3 regions of the Spirillospora sp. NPDC052269 genome follow, and region 1 is predicted to be linked to each of the others. Evidence: riboswitches for the same ligand, from Rfam matches in the RefSeq annotation. Region 1 holds a riboswitch; each other region holds the start of a gene.
The links. Region 1 has a riboswitch for cyclic di-AMP ahead of AB0L06_RS14115 (CHAP domain-containing protein). Riboswitches for the same ligand answer to the same signal wherever they lie in the genome.
Positions count from the first base shown of each region.

Region 2: another riboswitch for cyclic di-AMP. It lies ahead of AB0L06_RS12000 (coiled-coil domain-containing protein); the one in region 1 lies ahead of AB0L06_RS14115 (CHAP domain-containing protein).
Region 3: another riboswitch for cyclic di-AMP. It lies ahead of AB0L06_RS00250 (C40 family peptidase); the one in region 1 lies ahead of AB0L06_RS14115 (CHAP domain-containing protein).

Region 1 covers NZ_JBFAUU010000006.1:57,790-65,463, forward strand. Annotated here, with positions in the region: gene AB0L06_RS14100 (NYN domain-containing protein) at 1-491, shown strand, start outside; gene AB0L06_RS14105 (C40 family peptidase) at 721-1,674, shown strand; cyclic di-AMP (ydaO/yuaA leader) riboswitch at 2,106-2,323, shown strand; gene AB0L06_RS14110 (C40 family peptidase) at 2,463-2,882, shown strand; cyclic di-AMP (ydaO/yuaA leader) riboswitch at 3,066-3,208, shown strand; gene AB0L06_RS14115 (CHAP domain-containing protein) at 3,217-4,095, shown strand; gene AB0L06_RS14120 (hypothetical protein) at 4,129-5,466, shown strand; gene AB0L06_RS14125 (M48 family metallopeptidase) at 5,463-6,932, shown strand; gene AB0L06_RS14130 (L,D-transpeptidase) at 6,999-7,674, opposite strand, start outside.
Region 2 covers NZ_JBFAUU010000005.1:113,176-120,849, reverse strand. Annotated here, with positions in the region: partial or broken gene AB0L06_RS12015 (serine/threonine-protein kinase) at 603-1,337, shown strand; gene AB0L06_RS12010 (hypothetical protein) at 2,847-3,377, shown strand; gene AB0L06_RS12005 (S8 family peptidase) at 3,529-4,701, shown strand; cyclic di-AMP (ydaO/yuaA leader) riboswitch at 4,954-5,123, shown strand; gene AB0L06_RS12000 (coiled-coil domain-containing protein) at 5,130-6,092, shown strand; gene AB0L06_RS11995 (nuclear transport factor 2 family protein) at 6,254-6,697, shown strand; gene AB0L06_RS11990 (PH domain-containing protein) at 6,739-7,212, shown strand; gene AB0L06_RS11985 (PH domain-containing protein) at 7,209-7,664, shown strand.
Region 3 covers NZ_JBFAUU010000001.1:47,082-54,755, forward strand. Annotated here, with positions in the region: gene AB0L06_RS00225 (C40 family peptidase) at 1-433, shown strand, start outside; gene AB0L06_RS00230 (MarR family winged helix-turn-helix transcriptional regulator) at 546-1,076, opposite strand; gene AB0L06_RS00235 (amidohydrolase family protein) at 1,139-2,428, shown strand; gene AB0L06_RS00240 (Mut7-C RNAse domain-containing protein) at 2,503-3,249, shown strand; gene AB0L06_RS00245 ((deoxy)nucleoside triphosphate pyrophosphohydrolase) at 3,321-3,713, shown strand; gene AB0L06_RS00250 (C40 family peptidase) at 3,905-4,933, opposite strand; cyclic di-AMP (ydaO/yuaA leader) riboswitch at 4,942-5,112, opposite strand; gene typA (translational GTPase TypA) at 5,417-7,270, shown strand; gene AB0L06_RS00260 (PLL family lectin) at 7,400-7,674, opposite strand, start outside.

The DNA of each region.
Region 1 (7,674 bases):
CCGCCGACCTGGTGACCGGCGGCGAGACCGCGCCCCCGCCGCACCGCGCCGTCCCCGGCCGCGCCCTCTCCGACGCCGACCCGCAGCTGCTCGACCGCCTCCTGCAGCTCCCCGGCGTCCACCTGGTCGTCGACGGCTACAACGTCACCAAGACCGGCTACGGCGACCTCACCCTCGCCGACCAGCGCGCCCGCCTGCTGTCGGGCCTCGGCGGCCTCGCCGCCCAGACCCGCGCCGAGGTCACCTGCGTCTTCGACGGCGCCGAACTCGACGCCCCCGTCGCCACCGTCGCCCCCCGCGGCGTCCGCGTCCTGTTCAGCCAGCCCGGCCAGACCGCCGACGAGCTCATCGGCGAACTCGTCCGCGCCGAACCCGGCGGCCGCGCCGTCGTCGTCGTCTCCTCCGACCGCGAGGTCCAGGACGCCGCCCGCCGGGCCGGCGCCCGCCCCGTCCCGTCCCCCCTCCTCCTCCGCCGCCTGGGGCGGAGCTGATTCGGAGCACCGCGGGGACGGTTCACGTGCGCATCGTGAGTCACGGGTGACGCACGGTAGGTAAACCGGGCTTAACTAGTCCAGATCGGTGGGAATCGGTTGTGACTGGTGTGGCCCCTCGCTAATGTCGTCCGCTGACGTCTTGGACGAGAGGGGCATATCGAACGTGGCCAGTGTTCCCAAGCGTGGCACCACGACGCGTCGTGTGCTGGCGACAGCATGCCTCGCCGTGGCGACCTCGCTCACTCTCCCCCAGGGCTTCGCCGGCGCAGCCCCGGCCAAACCGAGCGCCGACGAGGTCAAGAAGAAGCTCACCAAGCTCAACGAGCAGGTCGACCAGGCGGTCCAGCAGTACAACAAGACCCAGAGTCAGCTGAAGGCCGCCAAGAAGAAGCTCGCGGCGGCCAAGAAGGCGTCCGACGCCCAGGAGCGGAGCTACGAGACGCAGCGCCAGGCGATCGCCAAGATGGCGGCCACCGCGTACAAGAACGGCGACACCGACTCGGTCAGCGGCTTCGTCTCCGCGGGCAACCCGCAGGTCGTCCTGGACCAGGCGGCGGTCATCTCGCAGCTGTCCCGGAACCGGACGGGCGCGCTCGCCCAGTTCCTCGCCGCCGCCCAGCGCGTCTCCCGGGAGAAGGCCCAGGCCCAGCAGGGCCTGGACGACGTGACGAGCAAGCTGAACGACCTGAAGAAGCAGAAGACGGGCCTCGACAAGCAGGTCAAGGCCCAGAAGAAGCTTCTGGACAAGCTCGGCGGCCAGGACCCGACGGACAACAACAAGTCCGGCGGTGGCGGCGGCGGAGGCACCTACAACGGCCCGGCCTCCGGCAATGCCCGCACGGCGATCAACTTCGCCTACTCGCAGATGGGCAAGCCCTACGTGTACGGCTCGGACGGCCCCAACTCCTACGACTGCTCGGGCCTCACCGAGAAGTCGTGGGCGGCGGCGGGCGTCGACATCGGCCGTGACACCTACGCCCAGTGGGGGAACCTGAAGCACGTCGCCAAGGGTGACCTCCAGCCCGGCGACCTGGTGTTCTTCAACAGCCTCGGGCACGTGGGCCTCTACATCGGCAACGGCAAGATGATCCACGCGCCGCACACCGGCACCGTGGTCCAGATCGCCGACATCTCCTCGGGCTACTACCAGAGCGCCTGGTACGGCGCCGCACGCCCCTGACAGCGGGCGATCCCGGCGTCCCGAGCGCACTAAAACCGTTGGCCCAGGTCTGTGACCTGGGCCAACGTCTTTTTTGTGGTGGATTTGCCTTCTGATTGAACTTTGCTACCTTGTGGGGCACCTGCGGCGCCCGCCAGGCGTCGTCTCCCCCGCGACGCCCCCCTGGCGCCGCGGATCCGGCGGGACGCGTTCCACGCGCCGCCGCCCCACTCTCGCGACGCGCCCCACGCGCCGCATCCGGCAGGCCCGGCCCGACCGTGCGCACGCGAAACGGCGTGCATGGCGCTGATAGCGCGCCACGGCGGATTCCTTTACCCGGCCTTGCCGTGCGCGGCCCTTCTTCGCAGGGCCCGCCTTCCCACAACATCACGCCGCTCGCCCGCACGCGGGACAACAGGGTCCCGTCGTCCGGCCTCATCGCGCTTCGGGGCGAGACGGCAACGCCGAATCCGCGCGACGGCGCGCGGAACCGGGGACCCATCCGCGCCGACGTGTCCGCAGCATTCCGGGCACGTTCATATGCGGCGCATGGGGTGAATCGGCGGTCCCGCCCCCAGAAATCAAGGCCCATAGGGCCTGGGACCCGTCGTAGGGCGACTCCACGTCCGAACCCGGCAGCTAACCCGGTAGGCGTCTGGAAAAAGGAGAAACCCCTGTCCAGCAACGCTGTCAGCAGCACAGCCCGCCGTGTGCGGACCGTAGGCGGCCTCGCGGTCGCCACCGCCGTCGCGACTCCCGTCGTGATGGCCGGTCCGGCCCCAGCTGCCCACGCGGCGACCGCCAGGCCCGTGGGCGTGGTGGTCAAGCAGGCCAAGCAAAAGACCTGGGCTCAGCGCCAGAAGCTCGCGCAGAAGGCGCTGGACTACGCGGCCAGCAGGAAGGGCAAGCCGTACCGCTATGGCGCGGCCGGCCCGAACGCCTTCGACTGCTCCGGACTCGTCCAGTGGTCCTACCGGAAGGCCGGGGTGAAACTGCCCCGCGTCACCACCGAGCAGTACCGTTCGGTAAAGAACAGGATTTCCTGGAACAAACTCGCGCCAGGAGACCTTGTGTTCTTTAGCGGCAAGGGTCACGTAGGCATCGTCTACAAGAAAACGGGCCGGAAGGTTTACATGATCCACGCCCCGCACACCGGTGACCACGTCCGGGTGACCAAGCTCGACAGCTACCGCAAGAAGACCTTCGCGGGCGCCGTCCGTCCCTACTAGGACGAACGACCAGGACGCACGTCCGCAGGGCCCGGCGGCACCATCCCCCGCCGCCGGGCCTCACCTCCCGCTCGCCGTCCAGCGCGAGCCTCTCGCTCGCCGTCCAGCGCGAGCCGTCCCGTAGCGGGACAGTCCGTATCCAGTACCGGACGCGCCTCATCGAGGGCGTCCGCCGCCGAGTCCGCTCCCGACACGCCTGAGCGCGCGTCGACGCAGAGCCGGGGACCCACCGAACACCTGGGGTGAATCGGCCTCCCAGAGGCCGTAGGGCAGCTTCCACGCCCGAACCCGTCAGCTAACCCGGTAGGCGGCATGGAAGCCGAGGAGAACCAGCATGAACGGCAAGCTCACCACCAAGCTCACCACCAAGCTCCATCCCGTCCTGAAGTCGCTGCGAGATACCCCGGCGGCTCAGGTCCTGCGCTCCACCCCGGTGTTCCAGTCCGTGCGCACCACCAGCGCCCTGGTCGCCAGCGCGGCCCTGGTCGGCACCATCGCCGCCACCACCGCGCACGCCTCGACCACCGAGCTCCAGCCGGCCGCCGCGTCCACCCGGATCTCCGGGACCGCCACCGCCGAGAGCACCCTGCCGCAGGTCAAGAAGGACGCCCCGCAGCAGGCCGAGCAGGCCCCGCAGCAGCAGGCGCCGCAGGCCGCCCCGGCCCAGCCGCAGGCGGCCAACGAGGCCCCCAAGGCCCCGGCTCAGCCCGCCCCGCCGCGCAAGCCCACCGCCCAGCAGGCGATCAAGGTCGCGACCTCGCAGGCCGGGATCAAGGAGGACGGCGCGGGCAAGACCAAGTTCCAGCAGTGGTACATGGGCACCGAGCGGGCCAAGCAGACCCTCGCCCGTGACGGCGGCTCGCTCGGCCTCTACGCCGACGCCTCGTGGTGCGACATGTTCGTCTCCTGGGTCGGCACCCAGATCGGCTTCGCCCACTCCGTCGGCTCGGACGCCTGGACCGTCGCCCACGCCAAGTGGTTCAAGAGCCAGAACCGCTGGGGCAGCGCGGCCAAGCCCGGCTCGGTCGTCTTCTTCGCCTGGAACGGCAGCAAGAGCATCGACGCCATCCAGCACGTCGGCATGGTGATCAAGGACAACGGCAACGGCACCGTCAAGACCATCGAGGGCAACACCGACGGCGGCGCGGTCGAGGTCAAGAACCGCCAGAGCAAGATGATCGTCGGCTACGGGTACCCCGACTACGCCAAGTGACCCGCACTCCCGGCCTCGCCCTAGGATCGCCGCATGGACGACGAGCGGGCCGCGGAGACCACCCCAGGGCCCGCCGCCGAGCAGACCGGCGAGCGGGCCGCTGAGCGGCCCGCAGAGCCCGTCACCGCAGAGGATCCCTCGCGGCGGCGGGCTCTCGGCCTGCTGGCGGGCGGCGGCGCGGCCGCCTGCCTCGCCGCCGGAGCCGGGATCTTCGCCCTGACCCGCCGCCCGGGCGGGGCTTCCGCGCCTGCCGGAAGGCCCTCCCCCGCCGGGACGCCCGATCCGCGCGCGGTCACGGCCGTCCTGGCGAACCGGGCCCGGGCCGTCCGCGAACGGAACCGGATCGCCTTCCTCGCCACCGTCGCCGACGCGCCCGCCGCCTTCCAGCAGGCCCAGGCCCGCCTCTTCGACAATCTGATCAAGCTCCCCCTGGACGGCTGGGAGGAACGCCCCACCGCCCCCGGACAGCCCCACGGCGCGTCCGGTGTGGTCCAGGTCTCCATGCGCTACCGGATCACCGGCTTCGACACCGGCCCGGTCGCCCGCACCCGCCACCTGGCGTTCGCGCCCCTCTCCGGCACCTGGACGATCATCGGGGACGGCTCGTCCGCCGGACTGGCCGACGACTCCGACATCGCCGACGCCGGGCCGCTCACCGTCGTCCGCAAGGGGCCCGCGCTGGTCATGGGCGACGCGTCCGGGCTGGACGAGATCGCCCGGCGGCTGGCCGCGGCCGTCCCCGCCGTCACCGCCGTCGCCGGGACGTCCTGGGCCCGCCGCGCGGTCGCCCTGGCACCCGCCGACGCCGCCCTCGCCGGACGCGTCGCCGGAGACAGCCGGAACGTCGCCCAGTTCGCCGCCCTCGCGGTCGTGACGCCCGGCCCGGACGGCTCCCGCGGCCAGGACCGCATCGTCGTCTCCCCCTCGTTCGGGCGCCTCAACGACCTCGGCCGCCGCGTCGTCCTCACCCACGAGCTCACGCACGTCGCCACCGGCGGCGCCCGCGACGGCCGCACCCCGATCTGGCTCATCGAGGGCTTCGCCGACTACGTCGGCTACCGCGACGCCAGGGTCCCGGTGAAGTCCGCCGCCCGCGAACTGGCCGCCGACGTGGCCGCCGGACGCGTCCCCGAGGCCCTCCCCACCCGGGACGACTTCGACGGCGCGTCCGGACGGCTCTCCCAGGCCTACCAGGAGGCGTGGCTCGCCTGCCGCATGGTCGCCGACCGATACGGTGAAACCGCCCTCGTCCGCCTGTACCGGGCGGCAGGGCGGGAACCCGAGGCCGCCGCGCTGCGCCGGATCCTGGGCCTCCCGCCGGACACCTTCACCGCCGACTGGCGCGACTACCTCCGCAAGGAGCTCATGTGAGCGACGCCACCGCCCCATCGCAGGAGCCGACCGGGGCGTCCGGATCGTCCGAGGCGTCCGCCCCGTCGCCCCCGCCCGGCCCCGGCGACCCCGACACGGCCCGCGCGTACCGGAGACCGCGCCTGGCGGCGTCGATCGCGGCGGCCGTCCTCTTCGCCGCCGTCGCGGTGATCATCGCTCTGACGACGCCCTGGACGCCGCTGCCGGGACACGTCCCCGGCGGACGCGTCGCCCCGGACCCCGCCCCCGACTTCACCCCCGCCGAGATCCACCGCGCCGCGGCCTTCGACCACGCGCTCGACTGGCCCGCCTACGCGCGCCTGATCACGGTGCTCGCGGTCATCCTCGTCCTCGGCTTCAGCCCCCTCGGCGCCCGCCTCCTCGGCTGGGTCACCGCCAGAACGCGCCGCTGGCCGCTCCGCGTCCTGATCGGCGCCGTCGCGTTCACGTCCCTGACCTGGCTGATCTCGATGCCGTTCGCCGCGTGGGGCGAGTCGATCCTGCGTGACTACGGCCTCTCCACGCAGAGCTGGCCCAGCTGGCTGGTCGACCAGGTCAAGTCGCTCGGCGTGACCTGGATCACCTACACCCTCGGGCTGCTCCTGCTCGTCGCCCTGATCCGCCGGTTCCCCCGCTACTGGTGGACGGGCGCCGCCGCCGGCGCGTGCGCGCTGGTCATCGCCGGGTCGTTCGCCTACCCGATCATGATCGAGCCGGTCTTCAACAAGTTCCACTCGCTCCCGGCCGGGCAGCTCCGCACCGACCTGCTCGACATGGCCCGGCGGGACGGCGTCCCCGTGTCGGACGTCCTGGTCGCCGACGCCTCCCGCAGGACGACCGCCCTCAACGCCTATGTCTCAGGCTTCGGCTCCACCCGCCGGATCGTGGTCTACGACACCCTGCTGACCTCGATGTCCACCCCCCGCATCGAGTCGATCGTCGCCCACGAGCTCGGCCACGCCAAGAACGACGACGTCCTGCACGGCACCCTCATCGGAGCGCTCGGCGCCGCGGGCGGGGTCTGCCTGCTCTACCTGCTGCTCACCTCACCGCGGCTGCTGCGCCGGGCCGGACTCACCGCGCCCGCCACGCGCCGCGCGGGCAAGGACGAGGCCGCGCGCGACCCGTCCGCCCGGAACCGGGGCGCGGCCGACCCGCGCGCCCTCGCGCTCGCCCTCGCGCTGATCGCGGTCGCGACGCAGTTCGAGGCCCCGGTCCAGAACCTGGTGAGCCGCCGCGTCGAGGCCCGCGCGGACGCGCACGCCCTCAACCTCACCCGCGACCCGGTGACGTTCGCGACCATGCAGCACGAGCTGTCGGTCCGCAACATCTCCACGCTCACCCCGGACGTCCTCGAGACGCTGCTCTGGTCCGACCACCCCACCGGCCCCGAGCGCATCGCCATGGCGCGCGACTGGGCCCGGATGCACCACGTCCCGGAACCGCCCCCACTCGTCCACCACTGATACCCCGCGGAAACACGAAGGGCCGCCCGGCGATCGCTCACCGGACGGCCTCGCCGTTCGCTCGGATCAGTGCCCTGGACGTCCCACCTGCGGGTTCGGACGAGCCTCGCCCTGAACCGTCGGCACCGCGCCCGGGACGGCCGGCCGGACGGCGGGCGCGACCAGACCCGTGGGCGCCGCGCCGGGAACCGTCGGAACCCCGTTCGCCCTCGGCGACGCCGCGCCTGCGCCAGGAGAGACGCTCGGCGCCGGCGGCGAACCCGCCGCGTCCGTCGACTTGGAACCGTCCGGCCGCACCGGGCCACTGCCCTCCGGACCGGCGGTCACCGCCTGCTTGAGCGCGCTGCCCTGGACCCACTTCTTCCACGACTCCTGCCAGAAGCCCCAGCCGTTGTCGGGCTCCAGCTCGCGGGACGTGCCGGTGATCCGCACCGGGTCGCCGCGGTAGGAGAGGTTGTAGAACCAGCGCGCGTTCTCCGGGCTGGCGTTCACGCAGCCGTGGCTGACGTTGGTGTTGCCCTGGTCGCCGACCGACCACGGCGCGCTGTGCACGTACTCACCGCTGTTGGAGATCCGGACGGCCGCGTACACCGTCTCCCGGTAGTAACCCGGGCAGCCCGGCCCGCAACCCGTGGTCGCGGAGTCCATGATGACCGGGTCGTCCTTCTCCATGGTGAGGTGCATGCCGTTGGTGGTCGTGTACTTCTCGACCCCGCCGCGCCCCATGCTCACCGGGATCGTC
Region 2 (7,674 bases), on a different contig from region 1:
GGGCCTGGACTCACACGCGGAGGCTGGACTCACACGCGGAGGCTGGACTCACACGCGGAGGCTGGACTCACACGCGGGGGGCTGGCGGGGGTGCGTTGGGACGGCCCGTGTGGAGCCCTCGCGTTACCCCCCCGTGCGCGCGTTGGGGCTGGGGGGCGTTGGAGCCGGGAGGCGGTTGGGCCTCGGAGGCATTGGACCTTGAGGCATTGGGGGTCTGGGTGAGACCTGGGATCTGGGGTGGGCCTGGGATGCGTGTGAGGGGTGGGCTGAGGTGGGTGTGAGGGCTGGTGGGAGTGACGGAAAGGGGGGTGGACGCCGCTGGAGGTAGTGGGGGAATGGGTATCGGGCGGCAGGAAGGTGGACGTTCTGGTCGTCCGGAACGTCGAGTGGAGGCTGGCCGGATGGGCGTGGGCGCGGCTCTTGGGTGGGTGGTCCGGGGGCTTGGTTCGGGTGGGGAAGTGACGGATCGGGTGCGGGCGACTCAGCCGCGTCATCGGTCACCAACCGGTAGAAAGGGACCGGTGCTGACGCGGGGGATGAATCGGTTTTCGCGGAAGTACGGGGGATTTCTCCCCCCTTGGCAGAACACGGAGGGTGCGTAGATGGCAGAGGCTCTGCCCCTGCAGCCCGGCGACCCGGAACGACTGGGCGACTTCCCGATCACCGGCCGGATCGGCGTCGGCGAGCAGGGCGCGGTCTTCGTGGGCCGCGACGCTTCCGGACGGTCCGTCGCGGTGAAGCTGCTGCATGTGCGACTGAGCGGGGAGCCCGAGGTGCGCGCCCGGTTCATCGACGCGTTCGCGGACGTCCGTCGCGTCAGCGGGTTCTGCACCGCCGAGGTCCTCTCAGCGGACGTCGAGGGCGACCGTCCCTATGTGGTGTCCGACCTTGTGGACGGACCGTCGCTGGCCGAGCTGGTCGCGGCCGAGGGGCCGCGCGGGCAGGTCGTGGTCGAGCGGCTCGCGGTCGGGCTGGCCGTGTCGCTGGCCGCCGCGCACCGTGCCGGGGCCGTCCACCACGATCTGAAGCCGGCGAACGTGCTGCTCGCGCAGGTGGGTCCGCGCGTGACCGACCTCGGCGTGGCCACTGCCCTGGAGGCCGTGAACGCGGGCCCGGCCGCCCGCGCCGAGGACGACCCCTCCTTCCTGGCCCCCGAGCAGCTCAGCGGGCACGGCATCGGCCCGGCCACCGACGTGTTCGCCTGGGCGACGACCCTGCTGTTCGCGGCGACCGGAAAGCTCCCGTTCGGGGACGGCTCCCCCACCGAGATCATGCAGCGCATCGTCTACGACGACCCGGCGACCGATGCCCTGCCCGAGCCCGTGCGCGACGCGGTCGCGGACGCGCTGGACAAATCCCCATCCGAGCGGCCCACAGCCGCTGACCTGCTGCGTAGCATGCTGGACGGCCCGATCGCCGCCCGCATGCCCGCACCGCTCCGCGCCGAGGCCGAGGCCCTCGCCACCCCCGCCCCCGACTCGGTGGCCAATACTTCCGCCTCGACCACCGGCGCTCCGGGTTCGGCGGCCGCTGCCGCCGCAGCCTTGGGCGCGCGCGTCGAGGGTTCTGCGACTGGGGTGTCCGGCACGCCGCAAGCCGGTGCCCCACATCCTCTGGGGGCGACCTCACCGGGGACGGGCGCCACCACTCCTCCGTCGACGGGCTCGGTCAGTGGAATCCCGTCGGGCGGCGCCGCAGGCGGCGTGCCGTCTGCGATGGGCGGCGTCCTATCGCCGCCCTCGCCAGGACTTTCGGCACCTTCGCCAGGCGCCTCCTCTTCGAGTGCGACTGGGCTCTCGCCTGGGGCAGGTGACCTGCTGGGCACGTCCGGCGGCCACTCCTCGTCCGTGCCGAGCACCTCGGCATCGGGCGTGCCCAGCCCTCCGTCCAGCGGAGGAAGTTCGCCGGGCGTGCCCGGCGGTAGCCCGGCGATCGGTGCACCAGGAGGCTCTGCGGCGCTGGACGGCGCGACGAGCACACTCAGCGGCAGCTCATCGGGGGGACCGGTCGGATCTGCGACTGGTGTGCCGGGTGCCCCTTCGTCGACGCTGGACGGCGCGGCAGGACCGCTGGGCGGGGGCTTGCCGGGCGGCGGATCTGCGGTCGGTGTGCCGGGTTCCTCTTCCTCAACGTTGGACGGCGCGGCGGGAGCGCTGGGCGGGGGCTTGCCGGGCGGGCAGTCTGCGGTCGGTGTGCCGGGTGCCCCTTCGTCGGCGTTGGACGGTGCGGCTGGTGTGCTGGGCGGGGGCTCGTTGGGTGGGGCGAGGGGGGTTTCCGCGTCGGCTTCGGGGGCTTGGACGCCTGCCTCTGGTGATCTCACGGCTTCGCCTGGGGCGTCGACCTCGTTGGGTGGAGGTTTGGGCTCGGCGTCCGATGCGCTCGCTCAGGCCGGCTCGGCCTCGGGCGCGGGGGACGATGGGCCGAGCACGATGCTCGATCTGCCCAAGCCTCCTGCCGGCTTTGGCGCGGTGCGGCCGAGCGGGGCCTTGGCGGATGACGGGCCCAGCACCGTCCTTGATGTGAACTCTGCTTCTGGGGCTCGTGGCGCCTCGGCGGGGGATGACGGTGGGCCCAGCACAGCGCTCGATGTGCGGCTCGGTGGGGCGGGTCAGCCGGGTGTGGGCGGGCCGCCGGTGCCCAGTGCGCCTCGTCCTGCCGGAGGGTGGCAGAACAGCCGTGCCACTGCTCGGGACCTTCCCGTGACGGGTGCCTCGGAGGTGCCAGGTGGAGGCTTGCCCAGAGCGTCCGCGCCGGGTGGAGCCGCGCCTGGGATGGGCTTGGCCGGCGGTGGCCCTGGGGCGGGTGACTCTCTGATTCCTGGGATGCGGCCTGTCGGGAGTGGGGACGTGGGGTCGGAGACGGCCGTCCTGTCGCTGCCGGGGCTTCGGGCGGCGAAGCCGCGGTGGCGGCGGCCGGGGAACCATGTCGTCGGGGTGGGGATCTCGCTGGCCGTCGGGGTGCTGGTAGGAGTCGTGATCATCGCGCTGGTGCTCTGGCCGCGGTTGGGCGGGGGCGGCGGTGGCCATTCCGGGCATGACGCGGCGGACGGGAAGCCCGTCAGCACGATTCCGACGTCGTTCGCGGGCACCTGGAAGGGGACGGCCGTGAACTCGCAGCGCGGTGAGTCGTTCCCGCTGCAGGTGACGTTGCAGGCCGGGGCGAAGACGGGGACGGCGGTGTATCCGAAGGAGGGCTGCACCGGGACGCTGAACCTGACGAAGGGCACCGGGGCGGAGCTCCAGCTGGCGCTGTCGGTCAGCCAGCCGTGCACGAGCGGGGACGTGAAGATCAGCCGGCAGCCGGACGGGTCGCTGAAGTACGACTGGTCCAAGCCGGGCACGGCGCTGGCCTACGGGGGCAACCTCACCAAGGGGTGAATCCCGTTCAAGATCACTCAGTGGAGTCGAAGTTCACCCGATCGATATGCCCCTTATGGGGGTTGTGATGCGGAAGGTGCACTAGGGTTCCCGGGTCGGTGACCTCGATCTTGGCCGCGGCTCATCCGACTCCGCGGCAGAAGGAGCTCTCTTGCGGCCCGTCTCCCGAAGGCTGCTGCTGGCCGGCGCGATCGCGTCCTCTGTGGGCGCGGCGGCGGCGATCCCCGCGCTGGCCTCCGCCGATTCCAAGCCCAAGGCGGTCCAGGTGACCGCCGCCGAGGGCTCGCCCATCGCAGGCCAGTACATCGTCACTCTCAAGGACGGCACCTCGCCCACCGCCGCGGCGGGGCAGGTCGGCGCGTCCTCTGCGCAGGGCTTCGGCGACGCCCTCAACGGGTTCGTCGCCCGCCTCAACAACCAGCAGCTCGACAAGCTGCGGCATGACAAGCGCGTCGCGGCGATCGAGCAGGACCAGCTCGTGCACGCGACCACCACCCAGAAGTCGCCGCTCCCGTGGGGCCTGGACCGGATCGACCAGCGGAAGATGCCGCTGTCGAAGTCCTACTCCTACAAGGCGACCGGCAAGGGCGTCACCGCGTACATCATCGACAGCGGTATCGCCTGGTCCCACCCGCAGTTCGGCGGGCGCGCCAAGGTCGCCTGGACCGCGTCGCGCTTCAAGGGCAACGGCTGGGACTACAACGGCCACGGCACGCACGTCGCGGGCATCCTCGGCTCCGCCAAGTACGGCGCGGCCAAGGGCGTCCAGCTGCGCGCGCTGCGCGTGCTCGACCAGGACGGCTTCGCCCCGGTGTCCGACGTGGTCGCCGGCGTGAACTGGCTGCGCACCCACGCCGCCAAGCCGGCGGTCGCGAACCTGTCGATCGGCGGGGGCAAGTCCACGGCGCTCAACACCGCCGTCGCGAACCTGTCCAAGTCGGGGGTCTTCGTGACCGTCGCCGCGGGCAACGACAACAAGGACGCCTGCAAGTTCTCGCCGTCGGGCGCGTCCTGGGTCGAGGCCGTCGGTGCGACCACCTCGCACGACAACCGCGCGGGCTTCTCCAACTACGGCAAGTGCGTGGACATCATGGCCCCCGGCTATGGCATCACGTCCACCTGGCCGGGCGGGGGCACGCAGGTCGAGAGCGGCACGTCCATGGCGTCGCCGTACGTCGCCGGTGTCGCGGCGCTCTACCTGCAGGGCCACCGGACGGCGACCTTCCCGACCGTTCAGAAGTGGCTGTACACCAACTCCACCAAGAACGTCCTGAAGGGCCTGAAGGGCACGGGCAACCGGCTGCTCTACAAGGGCTCGCTGTAAGGCGCGACTCCAGTGGACGTGACTCGCTGAGGCGTCACTCGCCGTAAGGCGCGACTCGTTCACTCACGGTCATCATGGCCCGGTTCCGTTCGCGGGGCCGGGCCATCGCGCATCTCACGGATCCGCGCGCCACATTGCCCTCCCGGGGTCGTCCCAACAGCCTCAGGGGTCTAATCTTTGGCGAGGCAACACCCAGTTCCTTGCAGTTTGTTGGTGTCCGGTCGGTGACTGTCCGTGTTCGACGCGACAGGCTTGCCGGACGTGCCGAGTCCCGGACGCCCCCGTCCGGGAGCCGGGGACCCATCCGCCGGACGCCCCGTCCGGCCGGGGTGAATTCGCCGGCGCCGCACGGCGCCTGCGATAGGGCGGACTCCCGCGCCCGAACCCGTCAGCTAACCCGGTAGGCCGCCCAGAGGAGAGGAGAGGACGTGGAGCGCCCCACCTCCACCCGCCGCGAGCGACGCTTCGCCCCGACCGTCCCCCGGGACAGGCGCGGACGGCGTGCCGCGCCGGCCGTCGCGGTCGCGATCCTCCTGTCGCTGCTGTCCGGCACCGTCCCGGCCGACGCCTCCCCCGGCGACAGCGACCGGATGGACAAGCTGAACAAGCAGATCAACCAGCTCGACAAGGAGTACGGCGGCGACCTGGCGGAGCTGAAGGACGCCCAGTGGGCCGCCAAGAAGGCCATGAAGAAGGCCGACGACCTGCGCGGTCAGCTCGAGGCGTCGCGCACGCTCGTCGCGCGGCTCGCCGCGAACCAGTACATGAGCGGCGGGCAGGACCCGGGCATCACCGTCGTCGCGGCGGGCGACCCGTCCGAGTTCCTGAACACGATGAGCATGGCCAGCCATGTCGCGCAGAACCAGTCGGCGCGCGTCCAGCAGATCACCAAGCTCGTCACCGACCAGGAGAAGGCGAAGCAGCAGGCGCAGGCGAAGATCACCGACCTGCAGAAGAACCTGGCCGACCTGAAGTCCCGCAAGGCCCAGATCAAGAAGCTGGTCAAGAAGTACAAGCCGGAGTCGCCGAGCGTCGGCATGGGCAGCGTGACCCCGCGCATGATGCACGTGAAGCAGGTCATCGACACCGAGTTCGGCCCGTTCCCGACGATCGGCTGCTACCGCGGCGGCGCGGACGCGCAGGACCACGCGACCGGCACCGCGTGCGACTTCATGGAGTCGTCCGGCGGTGTCTCGCCGACGGCCGACCGCAACGCCAACGGTGACGAGGTCGCCAAGTACGCGATCGCCCACGCCTCCTCGCTGGGCATCAAATACATCATCTGGCAGCAGCGGATCTACGACATGCGCCGTCCCGGCTGGCGTGGCATGAGCGACCGCGGCGGCATCACCGCGAACCACTTCGACCACGTCCACATCTCGGTCTTCTAGGCACGCCCGCTCTGACCAGGGCATATGTGCTCCGGAGGTGTCCGGGGGCACATAGGCCCCGGTCATTGGCGTGCCATGCGAGGGCGGGCTACGCGGCCGAACGTGTCGTCGGATTCTCGCCGGTCTGGCCGTGTTCGGGGCGGGACGATGACGGCGTGAACATGACGAGCGGCCGTCAGAGCGTGCTGGCGACCCTGGAGCGCTTCTTCGCGGCCGAGGCCGCCTACCTGAAGGCCGGAGGCCCGGGCCGGGCGCGGTTCGACGAGATGGCGGACTGCCTGACCCCGGACGTGGTCATGCACCAGGCGGAGAGCCTGCCTTACGGGGGCGTCTACGAGGGGCCCGCCGGGGTCGAGCGCTTCATGACCGAGATGAGCCGTCACTGGAGCTCCCTGGAGTTCCTGGAGCAGCGCTTCGTCATCGACGCCGACAGCGCGGTCGTGCACAACCGCGGCGTCCTCGTGGCGCGGGTCAGCGGACGGCGGCTGGAGACCTCGGTCATGCAGCTGATCGGCGTCCGCGGCGACCGGATCTCGGAATTCCGGCCGTTCTACCTGGACACCCTGGCCGTCGTCCGCGCCCTCGAAGCGCCCCGCGCCGGGTGAGCCGAGTGTCCGAGATCGACTGAAGTCGTACGATTCGCTGCATGACGGAGCAGGTGTACAGGCTGACGCCCCGGGTTCGGCGGCAGGCGAAGAGAGCGCCCTTCCTCTTCGCCCTGGTGTGGGGCCTGCCCTGGTCACTGCTCGGACTGGCCTCCGACGACGCCAGTGGCCGGCTCGGCGCGCTGCTGATATTCGCGATCCCCTTCGTGCCGATCTCGGTGTACATCATCGCGCAGTTGGCGGGGAAGACCGAGGTCACGCCGGACGGACTGCGGCTGCGCGGCCTGTTCGTACGTCGGTTCGTCCGGTGGGAGCAGATCAGGACCGTCGACTCCTACCGGGGTCCCAAGGGGTACTTCGTCGTGAAGGTGTTGCTCATGAACGGGCGGAAGCGGCGGGTGCCCGGCTTCTACACCGAGTCCTCCGAGGACGCCGAGTACGACGCACAGGTGGCGGACTTCCAGTACGTGGTGCGGGAGGCGATCGGGAACCTGTCGTACGGCGGGATGGCATGACAGAGCAGATTTTCAAGCTGACACCGCGGTCGGCGCGGGACGCACGGAGAGCGCCGTTCTACTTCACGCCGGTCTGGGGCACCCTCGCGGTGCTGTTCGGGCTGGGCGGCCGCGGCGTGGAGGCGTGGATCGGCGCGGCGGGGCTGTTCTCGATCGTGTTCGTGCCGGTCATGCTGTACATCGGCGCGCTGCGGTTCGGGAGGACCGAGGTCACGCCGGACGGGCTGCGCCTGCGCGGAATGTTCGTGCGCCGGTTCGTCCGGTGGAAGGACGTCGCGACCGTCGATCCCCACCCCGGAAACCGCGGTACCCGGATCGCGAAGGTGCGGCTCAGGAACGGTCGGAAGCGGCGGCTGCCCGGCTTCTTCGCGGGAGCGAAGGACGACGAGTTCAACGCTCAGGTGCGGGACCTCCAGCTCCTGGTGCGGAAGGCGATCGCCGACCTGCCCTAGGACCGTCAGG
Region 3 (7,674 bases), on a different contig from region 1:
GCTGATCCAGCAGATCATCTCGTTCGCGCTGGCGCAGCGCGGCAAGCGGTACATCTTCGGCGCGGCCGGGCCGGACGCCTGGGACTGCTCCAGCCTGCTGCAGGCCGCCTACAAGTCGGTCGGCCTGAGCATCCCGCGCACGACGTTCGAGCAGTGGCCGTTCGGCCAGAAGATCGCCAAGGGGCAGGAGCAGCCGGGCGACTTCGTGTTCTTCAACTCCGGGCCGGGCACGTCCTCGGACAACCCGGGGCACGTCGGCATGGTCATCGGGAAGAACCGGATGATCGTCGCGCGCTGCTCCGCGTGCGTCCCGAACATCGGCGTCACCCCGTACAACCGTCCGGACTGGATCGGGGCCACGCGTCCGCTCGCGACCAAGGCGCTGAAGTCGCAGCTCGCGCACCTGACGTCCGCCGGCCGGCCCGGCGGCTGACCCGGCGCCCGCACCGCCGAGGCGGGTCCGCCCCCGTGCCGCCGAGGCGGGCCTGCCCCCGCGCCGCCGGGACGGGCAGGCTCGGCGGCCGACCGCCCCGTGCCGCTGAGCGTCAGCGGCGCGGGGTGATGGGCGCGAGGACGTCGCGGAGGGCGTCGGCCGCCGCGCGCAGTTTCTCGGTCGGGACGGATCCGAGGACGTCGTCGTGCGCCGTGCCGCTGGCGGCCAGGGCGTCCATGGTGACGCGCAGGCCGTCGTCGGTGAGCCGGACCCAGCGGCCCCGGGCGTCGCCCTCGTCGGTGCCGCGTTCGACGTATCCGGCCTTCTCCAGGCGCTGCAGGACGTTGCTGGTGCCGCCGGACGTCAGGAACGCGGAGCGGGTGAGGTCGGTCGGGCGCAGCCGGTAGGGGCTGCCCGCGCGCCGCAGGACGGTCAGCACCTCGAACTCGGCGTAGGTGAGGCCGAGGTCGGTGAGCTCCGTGCGGATGGCCTGGAGGATGAGGTTCTGGATGCGTCCGGCGCGCTTGCCCAGCTCGAGCATGGCGATCAGCGTGTCGTCGAGCCCGTCGGCGCGCCAGCCTTCCACCAGGGGGTCGACCTCGTCGCGACGCCGGGCGTGGTCCCGGTCCCGATCGTGCTGCACGCAGCCGAGGATACTCGCCGCTCGTATTGCTTTCAGAAAAGCTTTTCTCTAAGCTTTCGGCCATGACATCCCCTCTTCTCATCCAGGGCGGGCTCGTGCTGAGCCCGCGGAATCTCGGTGTCGTGGACGTGCTCGTCCGCGACGGAGTGATCGCCGCCGTCGGTCCTGACCTGCCCGTACCGGACGACGCGGAGGTGGTCGACGCGTCCGGGCGGATCGTCCTGCCCGGGTTCGTGGACCCCCACCGGCACATGTGGCAGGGCACGATCCGCGGCGTCCAGCCGGACACGTCGTTGCCCGCCTACTTCGAGCGTGTGCTCAGCCGCCTCGGCCCCGCGCTCAGGCCCGAGGACCTGTACGCGGGCGTGCTCGGCTCGGCGCTGGAGGCGCTCGACTCGGGCGTGACGACGGTCGTGGACTGGGCGCACGCCCCGGCCGGTCCCGAGTACGTCGAGGCGAACCTCGACGCGCTCAGGGACGCCGGGATCCGCGCGGTGTACGGCTACTTCCACGCGGGCGGCGAGGAGACGCGGGCCGCCGAGACCCGGCGCGTCCGGGAGGCGTGCGGCGACGGCCTGGTCCGGATGGCCGTGGCGGCGCTCGGTCCGGACCTCGGTTCGGTGGAGCAGGCGCGGGAGGAGTGGCTGTCCGCGCGCGACCTGGACGTCATGATCACCACGCACATGGGCGGTCACGGGGCGGAGGCCGCGGCCGGCGGGCTCGCGTTCCTCGACGACCAGGACCTGTGGACGCCCGGCACGATGTACGTCCACGCCAACGACTACACCGACGAGCAGTTCAAGCGGATCGCCGACCACGGCGGGACGGTCGCGGTCTCGCCGGCAGTCGAGACCGCGATGGGATTCAGCCTCCCGGTGACCGGGCGCGCACGAGCTGCGGGCATTCCGAGCGGTCTCAGCGCCGACGCGGTGACGAGCGCGAGTTCCGACATGTTCAGCCTCATGCGCGCCGCCTACTACGTCGAGCGGGGCCGTCCGGACGGCGTGGGGCTCGGCTTCACGACGGCGGACGCGTTGCGCATGGCGACGGTGGAGGGCGCGCAGGTCGCGGGCCTGGGCGGCGTCACCGGCGAGATCGCGCCCGGGTTGCAGGCGGACATCATGCTGTTGCGCACCGACCTGCCGGGGATCGCGCCCGTCCACGACCCGGTCGCGGCCGTCGTCCTGTACGCCGACACGCGTGCGGTCGACACCGTCATGGTCGCCGGACGGATCGTCAAGCGTGACGGACGCCTGGTCGCGGACGTCGCGACGGCACTGGACCGGCTCGGGGCCTCGGCCGCCTACCTGGCCGAGAAGGTCCCCGCGGACGCGCCGTCCGCAGGCCGGTAGCCGGGCGGCACGGCGAAATAGAGGGGTGGCGCGTGGGGGTGGCGTGACATGCTGGCCGCGTGGACGAGCCGGACATGACACTGGAAATCGCGCCCGAACTGCTCTTCTTCCTGCCTGCCGCGCGCCGTCGTGAGCGCCAGCGGATCGCCTGGGACGGGACGTCGAGCCTGGGACACGTCATCGAGTCCCTCGGCGTCCCGCTGCCCGAGGTCGGGACCCTGACCGCGGACGGCGCGGCCGTCGAGCCGTCGCACCGCCCGGCCTCCGGCGCGGTCGTGCGGGTCGGGCCGGTCGCGCGCCCGCAGGAGGTCCCCCTGGATCCGGGGCAGGCCGCGCCGCGCTTCCTGCTGGACGTGCACCTCGGCACCCTCGCCCGCCGGATGCGCCTGATCGGCCTCGACACCGCCTACCACAACGACATGGACGACCCGGAGCTGGTCGTCCAGGCGAACGAGGAGCGGCGCGTCCTGCTCACGCAGGACCGGGGACTGCTGATGCGGCGCGCGCTGTGGTTCGGCGCGTACGTCCGGAGCCCCCGGCCGGACGACCAGCTCCACGACCTGCTGGAGCGGTTCGCGCCCGAGCTGGCCCCCTGGACGCGCTGCACGGCCTGCAACGGCACGCTCGTCCCGGTGGACAAGGCGGAGATCGAGCGGGAGCTCGCGGAGGGGACGCGCCGCAGCTACGACGCGTACGGCCGCTGCGCCGACTGCGGCCGCGTCTACTGGCGCGGCGCCCACGGCGACCACCTCCAGGAGATCGTGGAGACCGCCCGGCGGACCGTCGACCAGGCCCGGTCGGACGCCGCCTCGTCGCGCTGATCCACCGGGCCCCGCCGCCGCGTTCGGCCCCGCCCCACGGGACGGTCATGGAAACGGCATGATGGCGGTCCATGAGCGTGAGCGTGGTGGTGGGAGCGGCGATCATCTCCGGCGGGCGGCTGCTGGCCGCGCAGCGGGCCGAGCCGCCGGAGCTCGCCGGGGGATGGGAGTTCCCGGGCGGCAAGGTGGACCCGGGGGAGACCGACGAGCAGGCGCTCGTCCGCGAGTGCGAGGAGGAGCTCGGCGTCCGGGTCGTCCTGGGCGAGCGGGTCGGCGGCGACTGGCCGCTGGGGCTCGGCGGGTCCGTCCTGCGGGTGTGGACGGCGACCGTCGTGGACGGCGAGCCGGAGGCCCTGGAGCACCTCGCGCTGCGCTGGCTCACCGCGGACGAGCTCTACGACGTCGAGTGGCTTCCAGGCGACCTCCCGGTCGTCGAGGCGATCACCCCTCACCTCGCCCGCTGACCGGCCCGTCTGGGCGCGCACGGCCGGACGCACACCGCCTGGCCGGATGAGGCCATGGCGCGGAGGCGGACGGGCCCGAGGTTCCAGAGCCCCGAAAACGCAGCGACCGGCGTCCGCGGGAGGCGGACGCCGGTCGCTGCGTGGTGCTTCGGGGCGTGCGTGGTGCTTCAGGTCGTGCGTGGTGTTTCAGGTCACTCGATGCGGTTCGCGCCCGCGTAGTCCGAGCGGTCCATCTTGGAGACCTTCACCACATCGCCGGTCTGCGGGGCCTGGAGGAACAGGCCGCCACCGGCGTAGATGCCCATGTGGTGCAGGTCGCCGCCGAAGTAGACCAGGTCGCCCTGGCGCAGCGAGCCCCGGTCGATCTTGGTGCCCAGCTGGAACAGGTCGCCGGTGTAGTGCGGCAGGCCCGGCTTTCCGACCTGCGCGTACGCCCAGATGACCAGGCCGGAGCAGTCGAAGGTGGTCGGCCCGGCGGCCGCCCACACGTACGGCGAGCCGAGCTTGGTCAGGGCCTTGCGCAGCATCTTCTGCGGCAGGCCGCTGCCCCGGACGGTCACCGTGTACCCGGACGTCGGGTCCTTGGTCCGGGTGATGCCCAGCTTGTCCAGGAGCTTCTGGACGTCGTCGATCTTGCCCTTGGTGGTCTTGCGGGCGGTGTCCGCCTGGTCGGCGGCCTGCTTCACCTTCGCGGTCTGCGCCTGCGCGTCCGACTTGGCCTTGTTGGCCTGGTCGATCAGCGTCTGCAGCCGCTGGACCGCGCCCGCGCGGTTCTGGGCGAGGTAGGCGGTGTCGGACAGCCCGCTGCCGTCGGCGCCTCCCGCGAAGATCATGTCCGGGCCGCCGCCGCTCATGTACTGGTTCGCGGCGACCTGGCCGAGCGCGGCCCGGGCCGGGGCGGCCTGAGCCTCGAGGGCGTCCGCGCGGCGCGTGGCGTCCCGCTCGGCCTTCTGCGCCTTGCCGAGGTCGACGCGGGACTTGTTGTACTGCTCGGTGAGCTTCTCCGCCTCGTCCTGGAGCTGCTTGAGCTGCTTCTTCAGGTCGGACTCGGAGGGCTTCCCGGACGGGGACGGGGGAGTGAGGGGTGCCTGGAGTGCTCGGGGTGCCTGGGGGGCCGTCGGCGCGGCGTGGGCCGCGCCGGGTGCGGCGACGCCCAGTCCGAGCGCGAGGACGGTGGCGGCCGCGAGTGTCACGCGGCGGCGCTGGGGGTCCTTGGCCAAGGCCGGTGTTCTCCTCTTCGTGTGCCGCCTACCGGGTTAGCTGACGGGTTCGGGCCAGGAGTCGCCCTACGCCGCACGGCACGACGCCGTCCCGGTCAGAGGACGCCCCGTGACGTGCGCCGATTCACCCCGGGAGTGTGGGTCCCCGGTTCCCTCGCGGGATTCGGCGGTCCGGTCGCTGCCCCACGGACGGGGCTTTGGTACGGCCGGATCTGCGGGGCAGACTACAAAGGAAGTTCAAAAATGGCCAAACAGTCACACAAAGTATGCATGTGTGCGCATGTGGTGCCGGTGTCGCGGAGGAGATGCGTGGGATCCGTGTGACGGAAGAGGTGCTGGTCACCCGCATGATCACCCCGTGTGGAGGCCGTTCTTCACCTGCCCGCCGTCCCGCGGACGACCGGGCTCCTTGGGCGGCCGAGTAAACTGTGAGTGTCGCACGTCTGCGGCCGATCCCCGAACTCTCACCCAAGGCGAAACCGCATGCCCTTCTCCACGCGCGATGACCTCCGCAACGTTGCCATCGTGGCCCACGTCGACCACGGCAAGACCACACTGGTCGACGCCATGCTCTGGCAGTCCGGCGCGTTCCGTGAGAACCAGGACGTGAACGACCGCGTCATGGACTCCAACGACCTGGAGCGTGAGAAGGGCATCACGATCCTGGCCAAGAACACCGCCGTCCGGCACGCCGGGATGACGATCAACATCATCGACACCCCCGGCCACGCCGACTTCGGCGGCGAGGTCGAGCGCGGCCTGTCCATGGTGGACGGCGTCGTCCTGCTGGTGGACGCCAGCGAGGGCCCGCTCCCGCAGACCCGGTTCGTCCTGCGCAAGGCCCTCGAGGCGCGGCTCCCGGTCATCCTGGTCGTGAACAAGACCGACCGGCCGGACGCCCGCATCGACGAGGTCGTCGACGAGGCCTACGAGCTGTTCATGGACCTCGAGGCCGAAGAGGAGCAGATCGACTTCCCGATCGTCTACGCCTCCGGCCGCGCCGGCCGCGCCTCGATGAACAAGCCGGGCGACGGCGAGCTCCCCGACAGCGAGGACCTCGAGCCCCTGTTCCAGGTCATCAAGGACACCATCCCGGCGCCGTCCTTCGACCCGGACGCCCCGCTCCAGGCGCACGTCACCAACCTGGACGCCTCCAGCTACCTCGGCCGGATCGCGCTGTGCCGCGTGCACAACGGCGTGATCAAGAAGGGCCAGCAGGTCGCGTGGTGCCGGCACGACGGCAGCGTCGAGCGGGTCAAGATCACCGAGCTGCTGATGACCGAGGCGCTCACCCGCAAGCCCGCCGACGAGGCCGGCCCGGGCGACATCATCGCGATCGCCGGCATCCCGGAGATCATGATCGGCGACACCATCGCCGACCCGGACGACCCGCGCCCGCTGCCGCTGATCACGGTGGACGAGCCCGCGATCTCCATGACCCTCGGCACCAACACCTCGCCGCTGGCCGGCCGGGAGAAGGGCACCAAGGTCACCGCCCGCCTGGTCAAGGACCGCCTCGACCGCGAGCTGGTCGGCAACGTGTCGCTGAAGGTGCTGCCGACCGAGCGTCCGGACGCCTGGGAGGTCCAGGGCCGTGGCGAGCTGGCGCTGGCCATCCTGGTCGAGAACATGCGCCGCGAGGGCTACGAGCTGACCGTCGGCAAGCCGCAGGTGGTCGCCCGCGAGATCGACGGCAAGAAGCACGAGCCGGTCGAGCGCCTCACGGTCGACATCCCCGAGGAGCACCTCGGCGCCGTCACCCAGCTCATGGCCGTCCGCAAGGGCCGCATGGAGCACATGACCAACCACGGCACCGGCTGGATCCGGATGGAGTTCCTGGTCCCGGCGCGCGGCCTGATCGGGTTCCGCACCGAGTTCATGACCGAGACCCGCGGCACCGGCATGGCGCACCACGTGTTCGAGAGCTACGAGCCCTGGTTCGGCGACCTGCGCACCCGTCCGAGCGGCTCGCTGGTCTCCGACCGGACGGGCGCCGCGACGGGCTACGCCATCCTGAACCTGCAGGAGCGCGGCACCTTCTTCGTCGGCCCGACCACCGAGGTGTACGAGGGCATGATCGTCGGCGAGAACTCGCGCGCCGACGACATGGACGTCAACATCACCAAGGAGAAGCAGAAGACCAACGTCCGCTCCTCCACGGCCGAGACGACCGAGACGCTGACCCCGCCGCGGATCCTCACCCTCGAGGAGAGCCTGGAGTTCATCCGGGACGACGAGTGCGTCGAGGTCACCCCGACCTTCGTCCGGATCCGCAAGATCGTCCTGGACGCCAAGGAGCGCGAGCGGACCCGCGCCCGCGCCAAGCGCAACTCCTGATCGAGCCCTCGAACCGGCTGATCCGGTCGAACGAGAAGGCCCCCGCCCTTGCGGCGGGGGCCTTCTCGCTTCTCTCGACCTTCTCGTTCTCTCGGCCGGTGCGCGTCCCGGCGGGCCCGGGCCCGGCCGTCAGCCGGTGCGGGTCCAGTCGGTGAAGGACGTCGCGGAGCCCGGGCTCGTCGCGCGCATCGTGTACAGGTGCGCGTCGCTGCCGAACACCAGCGCGACCAGACGGCCCTGCGCGTCGTAGGCGAGGGCGGGCGACCCCATGACGTCCGCCCGGCGCGTGGACCACGCGTACGGCCCGTACGGCGCGTTCTGGACGCCCAGGGCGAGCGCGCCGTCGGCCGTCCGGGCCGCGAGGACGGTCCGCTGCCCGCTGGTCGCGACCGCCGTGCCCTCGA